One region of the Paenarthrobacter sp. YIM B13468 genome, then DNA from elsewhere that is predicted to be linked to it. Evidence: riboswitches for the same ligand, from Rfam matches in the RefSeq annotation. Region 1 holds a riboswitch; the other holds the start of a gene.
What was found. A riboswitch is a leader RNA that binds a small molecule or an ion and turns the genes downstream of it on or off. The one in region 1 is predicted to bind glycine.
Positions count from the first base shown of each region.

Region 2: another riboswitch for glycine. It lies ahead of gcvP (aminomethyl-transferring glycine dehydrogenase); the one in region 1 lies ahead of cycA (D-serine/D-alanine/glycine transporter).

Region 1 covers NZ_JBHZPI010000028.1:67,532-71,742, reverse strand. Annotated here, with positions in the region: gene ACFX4T_RS22290 (FAD/NAD(P)-binding protein) at 1-1,545, shown strand, start outside; glycine riboswitch at 1,620-1,718, shown strand; gene cycA (D-serine/D-alanine/glycine transporter) at 1,852-3,339, shown strand; gene ACFX4T_RS22280 (ExeM/NucH family extracellular endonuclease) at 3,416-4,211, opposite strand, start outside.
Region 2 covers NZ_JBHZPI010000038.1:24,907-29,117, forward strand. Annotated here, with positions in the region: gene speB (agmatinase) at 1-228, opposite strand, end outside; gene ACFX4T_RS24595 (PucR family transcriptional regulator) at 406-1,917, shown strand; glycine riboswitch at 1,993-2,091, shown strand; gene gcvP (aminomethyl-transferring glycine dehydrogenase) at 2,241-4,211, shown strand, end outside.

The DNA.
Region 1 (4,211 bases):
CGAATGCCCGACGGCGTGGAGGTCACCTTCCATGAAACGACCGCCGTAGCGGCGCGCCCGGTCCCGGCAAGCTCAGGCACCACAGGCGGGCAAGCGTTCGACGTCGAACTGGCCGACGGCACTACGCTCACCGTCGGCTCGGTGGTCCTCGCGCTGGGGCACGTCGAGTCCCGTTTGAATCCGGAGCAGCGTGCGTTCCAACGGGCCGCCGACGAGCACGGCCTCCTCTATTTCCCGCCTGCACCGCCGGCCGACGTCGACTGGCAGCGGGTGCCGGACAACGAGCCCGTCCTGGTGCGTGGGATGGGACTGAATTTCTTCGATGTCATGGGCCAGCTGACCGAGGGCCGCGGAGGCAAGTTCGTCGAAGCCGGCGTACCGGGAGCCGGAGTTCTCGAGTACCGGCCCTCAGGCAGGGAACCCAAGATCATCGCAGCATCCCGGCGCGGAACCCCGTACCGGGCCAAGGCTGGTTTGGCAGGGTATTACCCCAGCAGCATCACCATGAGTTACCTGACCGAGGCAGCAGTGGACCGCTTCAGGGCAGCCGGCATCCAGCCAGGATTCGACCATGACCTTTGGCCGCTCCTGCATCGTGACGCCTTGTGGGCTTACTACTCCACCCTGGCAAGGTCGCAGCCCGCCGCCATTCGCGATGCAGCGCAGTTCCTCGCGGACCTTGAGGATGCCTTGCAGCCCCACGCGCACACCACTGCCAAATGGGAAAGTGACGTCGCCGCCCTCGTGGACAAGCACGTGGTTGCCTCCCGCCGACTCAATGTCCGCGGGCTCGCTGCGCCGTTGGCTGGCCGGACGTTCGCGTCCCGCCGGGAGTTGGACCTGGCGATAACGGCCTACCTTGACGACGACGCGCGGCGCTCTGCCCTCGGGGAAGCCGACCCCGTGAAGATGGCCATCGGAGCCCTCCACAGAGGCAGGGCGATCCTCAAGTCTGTCGTCGCGGACGGCGGAATCACGGACGAATCGTGGGTCGCTGAACTGCGGGGATGGTTCGAATCGTTTGTTGAAGGCCTTGCAAGCGGAGCCCCAGCACTGCGTTCTGAGCAGTTGGCAGCTTTGGCGCGTGCCGGCGTCGTTGGTTTCGTTGGACCCGATCCCAAGTTCAGCGTGGATAGAAGCGCCAAGGTTTTCCGGGCGGTCTCGCCTTGGGTTCACGATGGACCTGTGGAGGCACCCACTTTGATTGAAGCGATGTCGCCAGCCAACCGAGTAGGCATCAATATTTCCCCGCTCCTGGAACAACTCATGGCCGACGGCCTTGTGCGAACCAAAATCATGATGAGTGCCGAGGGCACGCCAGTGCAGACAACCGGACTGGATGTGGAACCGCACCCGTACCGGCCTGTGGCGTCCAACGGCTCTGTGACGCAGGGGATGTATGTTTTGGGCCTGCAATTGTCCGCGACCCAGTGGGGAACAGCGATTGCTGCGGAGGCGCGTCCGGCAACCGGGAAGGCTTACGCCAGTGGCCAGCGAACCTTGCGGGATGCCGACGAAATCGCTCGTAGCATTCTGGGCAGTTAGCTGCCTTCGTTTGCGGTGAGTCCAACGCTTCGCTAGTGTGTGAGCTGCATCACCGGCAAAGTGGTGCGCGCTTTTGATCTGCGGCGGGAGAGTCCTGCCGGTACATCCCGTCAGGCGCCGTAGGAGCAAACCCTCCCCAGGAATCTCTCAGGCCCATGTACCGCCGCGGCGAGGCAACTCTGGAAAGCAGTCCGGGCATCCGGGCTCACCGAAGGTGCAAGCAGGCCCACTCCTGCGGAAACTCTCAGGTCCACGACAGAGCGGGGAGGAACCCGAATCATCGTGGCACCCAGTGCCGCCTGAACAATGGAGTTCCTCTTGACGATTCAGCGCCCACCATCCTCCGACTCGCATCGAGCAGACTCACCACACCTCGAACGGCAGCTCAGTAACCGGCACATCCAGCTGATCGCGATAGGCGGTGCAATTGGCACGGGCCTGTTCATGGGCTCGGGAAAGACAATTTCTGCCGCTGGTCCGTCTGTCATTTTCGTGTACATGATCATCGGCTTCATGCTGTTCTTCGTCATGCGCGCCATGGGCGAGTTGCTCCTGAGCAACCTGAACTACAAATCCTTCAGCGACTTCGCAGCGGACCTGCTGGGTCCCTGGGCAGGGTTCTTCACCGGCTGGACCTACTGGTTCTGCTGGGTCATTACCGGCATCGCTGACGTCATCGCGATCGCCGGGTACTCCAAGGAGCTCTGGCCTTCCCTTCCGCTCTGGGTACCCGGATTGATCACCATCGGTATCCTGCTGCTCCTGAACCTGGCTACGGTGAAAGCATTCGGCGAGACCGAGTTCTGGTTCGCCCTCATCAAGATCGTCGCTATCGCGGCCCTCATCATCGTCGGCCTGTTCATGATTTTCAGCGGCTTCCAGTCCGACGCCGGACCGGCCAGCTTCACCAACCTGTGGAGCCACGGTGGCTTCTTCCCCAACGAATTCATGGGCTTCGTCGCCGGTTTCCAGATCGCCGTCTTCGCTTTCGTCGGCATTGAACTGGTAGGCACCACGGCCGCCGAGGCCAAGGACCCGGAGAAGAACCTGCCCAAGGCCATCAACTCGATCCCGATCCGCGTGCTGCTCTTCTATGTGGGCGCCCTCATCATCCTGATGTCCGTCACCCCGTGGACCCAGTTCGCGGCTGGACACAGCCCCTTCATTGCCATGTTCTCCCTGGCCGGACTGGGTGCTGCCGCCACCATCGTCAACCTGGTGGTGCTCAGTTCTGCGATGTCCTCCGCCAACTCCGGCATCTACTCCACGTCCCGCATGGTTTACGGACTGGCTAAGGAAGGCGACGCCCCAGCTGTGTTCGGCGCGCTCTCAGGACGCAAAGTACCCCGCAACGCCCTGTTCCTTTCCTGCGTCCTGCTGCTGTCCGGCGTCGTTCTCATGTACGCAGGGCAGGACATCGGCAAGGCGTTCGACATGGTGACCACCGTGTCAGCTGTCTGCTTCGTGTTCGTATGGTCCATCATCCTGGCCAGCTACCTGGCGTTCCGCAAGCGGCGGCCACACCTGCATGATTCTTCGGCGTTCAAAATGCCCGGCGGCGTGGTGATGGTGTGGGTGGTCTTCGCATTCTTTGCCTTCGTGCTCTGGACCCTGACCACGCAGCCGGACACTTTTGCTGCGCTGCTGGCTACGCCGCTGTGGTTCGTGATTCTGGGGGTGGCCTGGTCCATCCTGCGTCGTCGGCCCGCGCATCTGGTTCGCTACGAGGAGTTCCAAGCGGAGCTTGAGAAAGACGCCAAGCGAGCGGAAGAGCCCGAGCTCGCAAAGAAGTAGCTGCCAAACCCCAGGGGGCACCTCACGATTCATCACCGTGAGGTGCCCCCTGGGGCAGCCTAAGGAAAGGGGCTGTTTAGCCCCTCAGGCACTTCTGATACTCCAGCCACGCCCACGTGTAGCGGAGCCAGCCCACGAGGTCGTACCACGTAGACGGTTTGACCGGCGGAGTGCACTGCGGCGGGTTGGGCCCGCTATCAGCTACCTGAACACTGGCCTTCACCACGGTTCCACTCTCGACGGCGGTCAGCACCAAGGTGCCGGTACCTGCAGCTGCCGCAGCGGGAACCTTGAGGTCCACCGTGGCTGCTCCTGCCGTTACTGGAACCGATCCAAGCGGCACTGCTGCGCCCTTGCTGTCCACGAAGATCGCATTGAGGGTGTTGTTGGCCGGGCTGCCGATCGAGGTGAGATTCAGCTTGGAGATAGCGAGTGTCATGGGCTCACCTGCTTTGACCTCTGTGGCGGTGGTGTTAACCACGGCAACTGACCGGCGCGCGAAGTCCGGAGACACGGGGTTGTGCTCACGCAGGTACTTGATCCACGCATCGCGGTCCACCAGACAGGTGTCCTTCGTGTTGGTGCCTTCCTTGAAGATCCGGAAGTTGTCGCCTCCCGTTGCCAGGAAGCTGAAGGTCCCAATTCTGTATTGCTTCGCCGGGTCCATCACGGTCCCGTTCACCCAGATGCCGGTGATGCGGTCCCCTGCAGGGCGGCCGGCGTCATAGGTGTAGTTGACGTTCTTGGAGAGTCCCAGCTGCTGGTAGGGGCGGCTGGGAACAGTTCCGTCAACGTTGGTCTGCCACTGCTGCTCAAGAAGGGTCTTGAACTGGGCGCCAGTGAGGGATGTAGTCCACAGGTTGTTCACGAAC
Region 2 (4,211 bases), on a different contig from region 1:
CTCCGGGTGGTAGCCAGGGCGCAGGAGGCGTGAGGCCTCGCGAACCGCGGCAGGACCGAAACGGGCGCCTGGCCGGAAGGAGGTTCCGCCGTCGAACGGGACACCGACGATCGCAATGTCGTAGTCCGGAACCCGGTCGATTTGGGGGAGGCGGGCGAAGGTGCCGAGGCCTGCATACCGGGGGACTTTGGTTGCGTCGACAGGGCCGATGGGCTTGTGGATTGTCATTGCCGGATCCTTGGTGTGAGGGGTGCTCGCCATTGAGCGGGAAGTAAGTAATTCCATTCTTGGTGACGCGGGTCACGGCGAATAGCGGTACATTGACTACAAATGGCCGAGGCGCTTAGACGAATGTCTAAATGGTCCGAAACGGCCCCCGGAATCATAGAGTCAGGACCCCATCCGATGGCAATCACGGTCGCCGAGCTCGTAGCTGAACCCCAACTCGGGCTCACCCTCCTTGCCGGCGACACAGGGCGCGACAACCGGATCACCTGGGCGCACACTTCGGACCTGCCCAGACTGTGGGAATGGGTCACCGGCGGCGAGCTCATGATGACCAATGGACTCTCGATTCCCGCGGACGCCGAGGGACAAGTGGCGCTCGCAGAGGCCCTCATGGACAGCGGGGCAAGCGCCTTGGCGATCGGCGAAAAGATGCACGCACCCCCGCTGACGCAGGAGTTCCTGGCGGCCTGCGACCGGCTGCCGCTGCCGCTGATCAACATCCCGTACCCGCTGCCCTTCATCGCGATCGCCCGCTCGGTTGCCGAATCCTCCCTGCTCGAAGAGTCCCGGCGCCTGCGCCAGACAGCCAGGGTCTACGACCTTCTCCGCACGGCCGGAGCCTCCGAGGACCATTGGCAAAGCCTGGTCCAACGGCTTGCCACCGAACTGGACGCTGAACTGTTCGTGGTGGACCGCCGCTGCCTCCATCCCTGGCACCCCGAGGGCCAGCGGCTCCCGGAGTTCCTCGCGGATGAATGGGCTCCGCTTTCCGGGCAGGTGTCCTTGGCTGGCAAGAATTTCCAGTGGCACCGGATCCGGGGCCGGCACGTGCTGACCATGGACATCCCGACGCACGCCAACGCCCTGCTCGTGGTGCTGCCACACAGCGAACCGCACCCGGACGCCGTCGTACTCCTGCACGCCGCAACCGTGCTGGGACTGCAGCTCTCGCGCATCGTTTTGTCGCTTGAAGGGCGGCATCGGCTGGCCGGCGAGTTCCTGCTGCAGGCTATGGATGGCCGACTGGGCGCGGCCGAGATGGAGAGCCGGCTGTCAACTTTTGGGGTTCCGCCCCAAGACTTCCTGCTCGCATCCATGTCAGCGAACGCTTCCACCACAACGAACGACGGCGACAAGCTGGCGAACGTGCACATCGAACTGTGGCGGCACGGGGTTGCGTCGGCGTCGTTGAAGCGGAATAGCAGGCTGCACGTGGTGGTCCCCGCTGATGTGCCTGACGACATCCTGGTTCATTGCGCCGGGGCAGATGCCGCGATTGGAATCAGCGCTCCGGCGGGTGTGGCGGGCATTCAGCGCGCGCTGCAGGAGTCCCTTTGGGCGCTCGGATCGGCCCGGGCGAACAAGCTCGACCTGGCCCGCTACGCGCAGGGGCCATCCTGGCTCGGGCTGACCGGTTTTGAGGAAGGAACTGCGCTGGTCAGGCGTCTGCTGGGCCCGATTTTCGATTACGAGCAGAGCCAGGAAGGCGATCTCCTGGTCACGCTGAGGACCTATTTGGACTCGCAGCGTTCCTGGCAAAAGACTGCCGCTGCCCTGTTCGCGCACCGGCAAACCATCATCTACAGGATCCGGAAAATCGGCGAATTGACGGGGCTGGACATGGGTGAAACCTCCACGGTTGCCCAGCTGTGGTTCGCGCTCCAGATCCACGAGGCGATGCATCGGTAGGTATCCCTTGCTTGCGCTTTTTCGAAATGACCAGCTATGGTGTGAAGCGTGTCACCCATGGTGACGCAACGCTTTTGATCTGCGGCGGGAGAGTCCTGCCGGTACATCCAGTCAGGCGCCGTAGGAGCAAATCCTCCCCAGGAATCTCTCAGGCACATGTACCGCCGCGGTTAGGCAACTCTGGAAAGCAGTCCGGGCAACCGGGCTCACCGACGGTGCAAGCAGGCAACCATTCCTGCGGAATCTCTCAGGTCCAATACAGAGTGGGGAGGAACCCACATTCATCGTGGCGCTCAGTGGGCGCCTGAATCATGGAGTTCCTCTTGACTGTTCAATCAACCCCCACCGCTTTCGCGGACCGGCATATCGGCGCCCGACGCCAATCCGACGTTGACACCATGCTCAAGGCCATCGGCTACGACTCCGTAGACGGCCTGGTAGATGTTGCGGTCCCCGATTCCATCCGCCAGGACACTGCCCTGAAGTTGCAGGACGCCCTCACCGAGGTGCAGGTCCTCGCCGAGCTCCGCAAGCTGGCTTCCAAGAACAAGACCGCCGTCCAGATGATCGGCCAGGGCTACTACGACACCGTGACGCCCCCGGTCATCCGCCGCAACATCCTCGAATCCCCGGCCTGGTACACCGCCTACACGCCGTACCAGCCCGAGATTTCGCAGGGCCGCCTCGAAGCTCTCCTGAACTTCCAGACCATGGTCCAGGACCTCACGGGGCTGCCGGTAGCCAACGCTTCGCTGCTGGATGAAGCCACTGCCGTGGCTGAGGCCGTGCTGCTGATGCGTCGCGCCAACAAGTCCAAAACCGCGAAGGACGGCAAGACCGTCCTGGACGCCGACCTCCTCCCGCAGACCATCGCGATCGTGAAGGGCCGCGCCGAAGCGCTGGGCTTCGAAGTGGAGATTGCCGAACTTTCGGCGGGCCTTCCCGACGGCGACATCAACGGCATCGTCCTGCAGCAACCCGGCGTTTCGGGCCACGTGTTTGACCACTCCTCTGTGATCGCTGAGGCCAAGGAACGCGGTGCCCTGGTCACTGTGGCTGCCGACCTTTTGGCGCTCACCCTCATCACGCCCCCGGGCGAACAGGGCGCCGACATCGCGGTCGGAACTGCCCAGCGCTTTGGTGTTCCGCTGTTCTTCGGTGGCCCGCACGCCGCATACATGGCAGTCCGCGAAGGCATGGAGCGCACGCTTCCGGGCCGCATCGTGGGCGTCTCCAAGGACAATGCCGGCGTCCCCGCTTACCGGCTAGCGCTCCAGACCCGCGAGCAGCACATCCGCCGCGAGAAGGCCACGTCCAACATCTGCACTGCCCAGGCATTGCTCGCCATCGTGGCCTCGATGTACGCGGTTTACCACGGTCCGGAAGGACTGAAGGCAATCGCCGAAACCGTCCATGGCCACGCCCGCACACTGGCCACTGCCCTCAAGACCGCCGGCCGCGAACTCGTGTCCGAATCCTTCTTCGACACTCTGACGGTCCGCGTACCCGGCAAGGCTGGCAAAGTCATCGCCGCCGCCGAAGCCCGCGGTATCAACCTGCGTCGCATCGATGCCGACACGGTTGGCGTTTCCCTCGATGAAACCACGACGCCGGAGGTCCTCTCCGCGGTAGCCGTCGCCTTCGGTGCCGGCCCGGTGAAGGACGCTTCAGGGTTTGAGCTGCCGTCCTCCGTTCTGCGCACCTCGGATTTCCTGCAGCACCCGGTGTTCAACACGCACCGTTCCGAGACGCAGCTGTTGCGCTATATCCGCAAGCTGTCCGACCGCGACCTCGCCTTGGACCGCACCATGATCCCGCTGGGTTCCTGCACCATGAAGCTGAACGCCACGGCTGAAATGGAAGCAATTTCCTGGCCTGAGTTCGCCTCCATCCACCCGTTCGCTCCGGATCACCAGACGGCTGGTTGGCGCGAGCTCATTGAAGGACTGGAAGCCGACCTCACTGAGATCACCGGTTACGATCAGGTCTCCATCCAGCCGAACGCCGGCTCCCAGGGTGAGCTCGCGGGCCTCCTGGCCATCCGCGGCTACCACCTGTCGCGCGGGGATGAGCAGCGCAACGTGTGCCTGATCCCTGCTTCTGCGCACGGCACCAACGCAGCCTCGGCTGTGCTGGCCGGCATGAAGGTTGTCGTGGTGGCTACGGCCGCTGATGGCACCATCGATCACGCGGACCTGACTGCGAAGATCGAAGCCAACCGCGAGGCGCTCTCCTGCATCATGATCACCTACCCGTCCACGCACGGTGTTTACGACGCCGACGTGCGGGAAGTG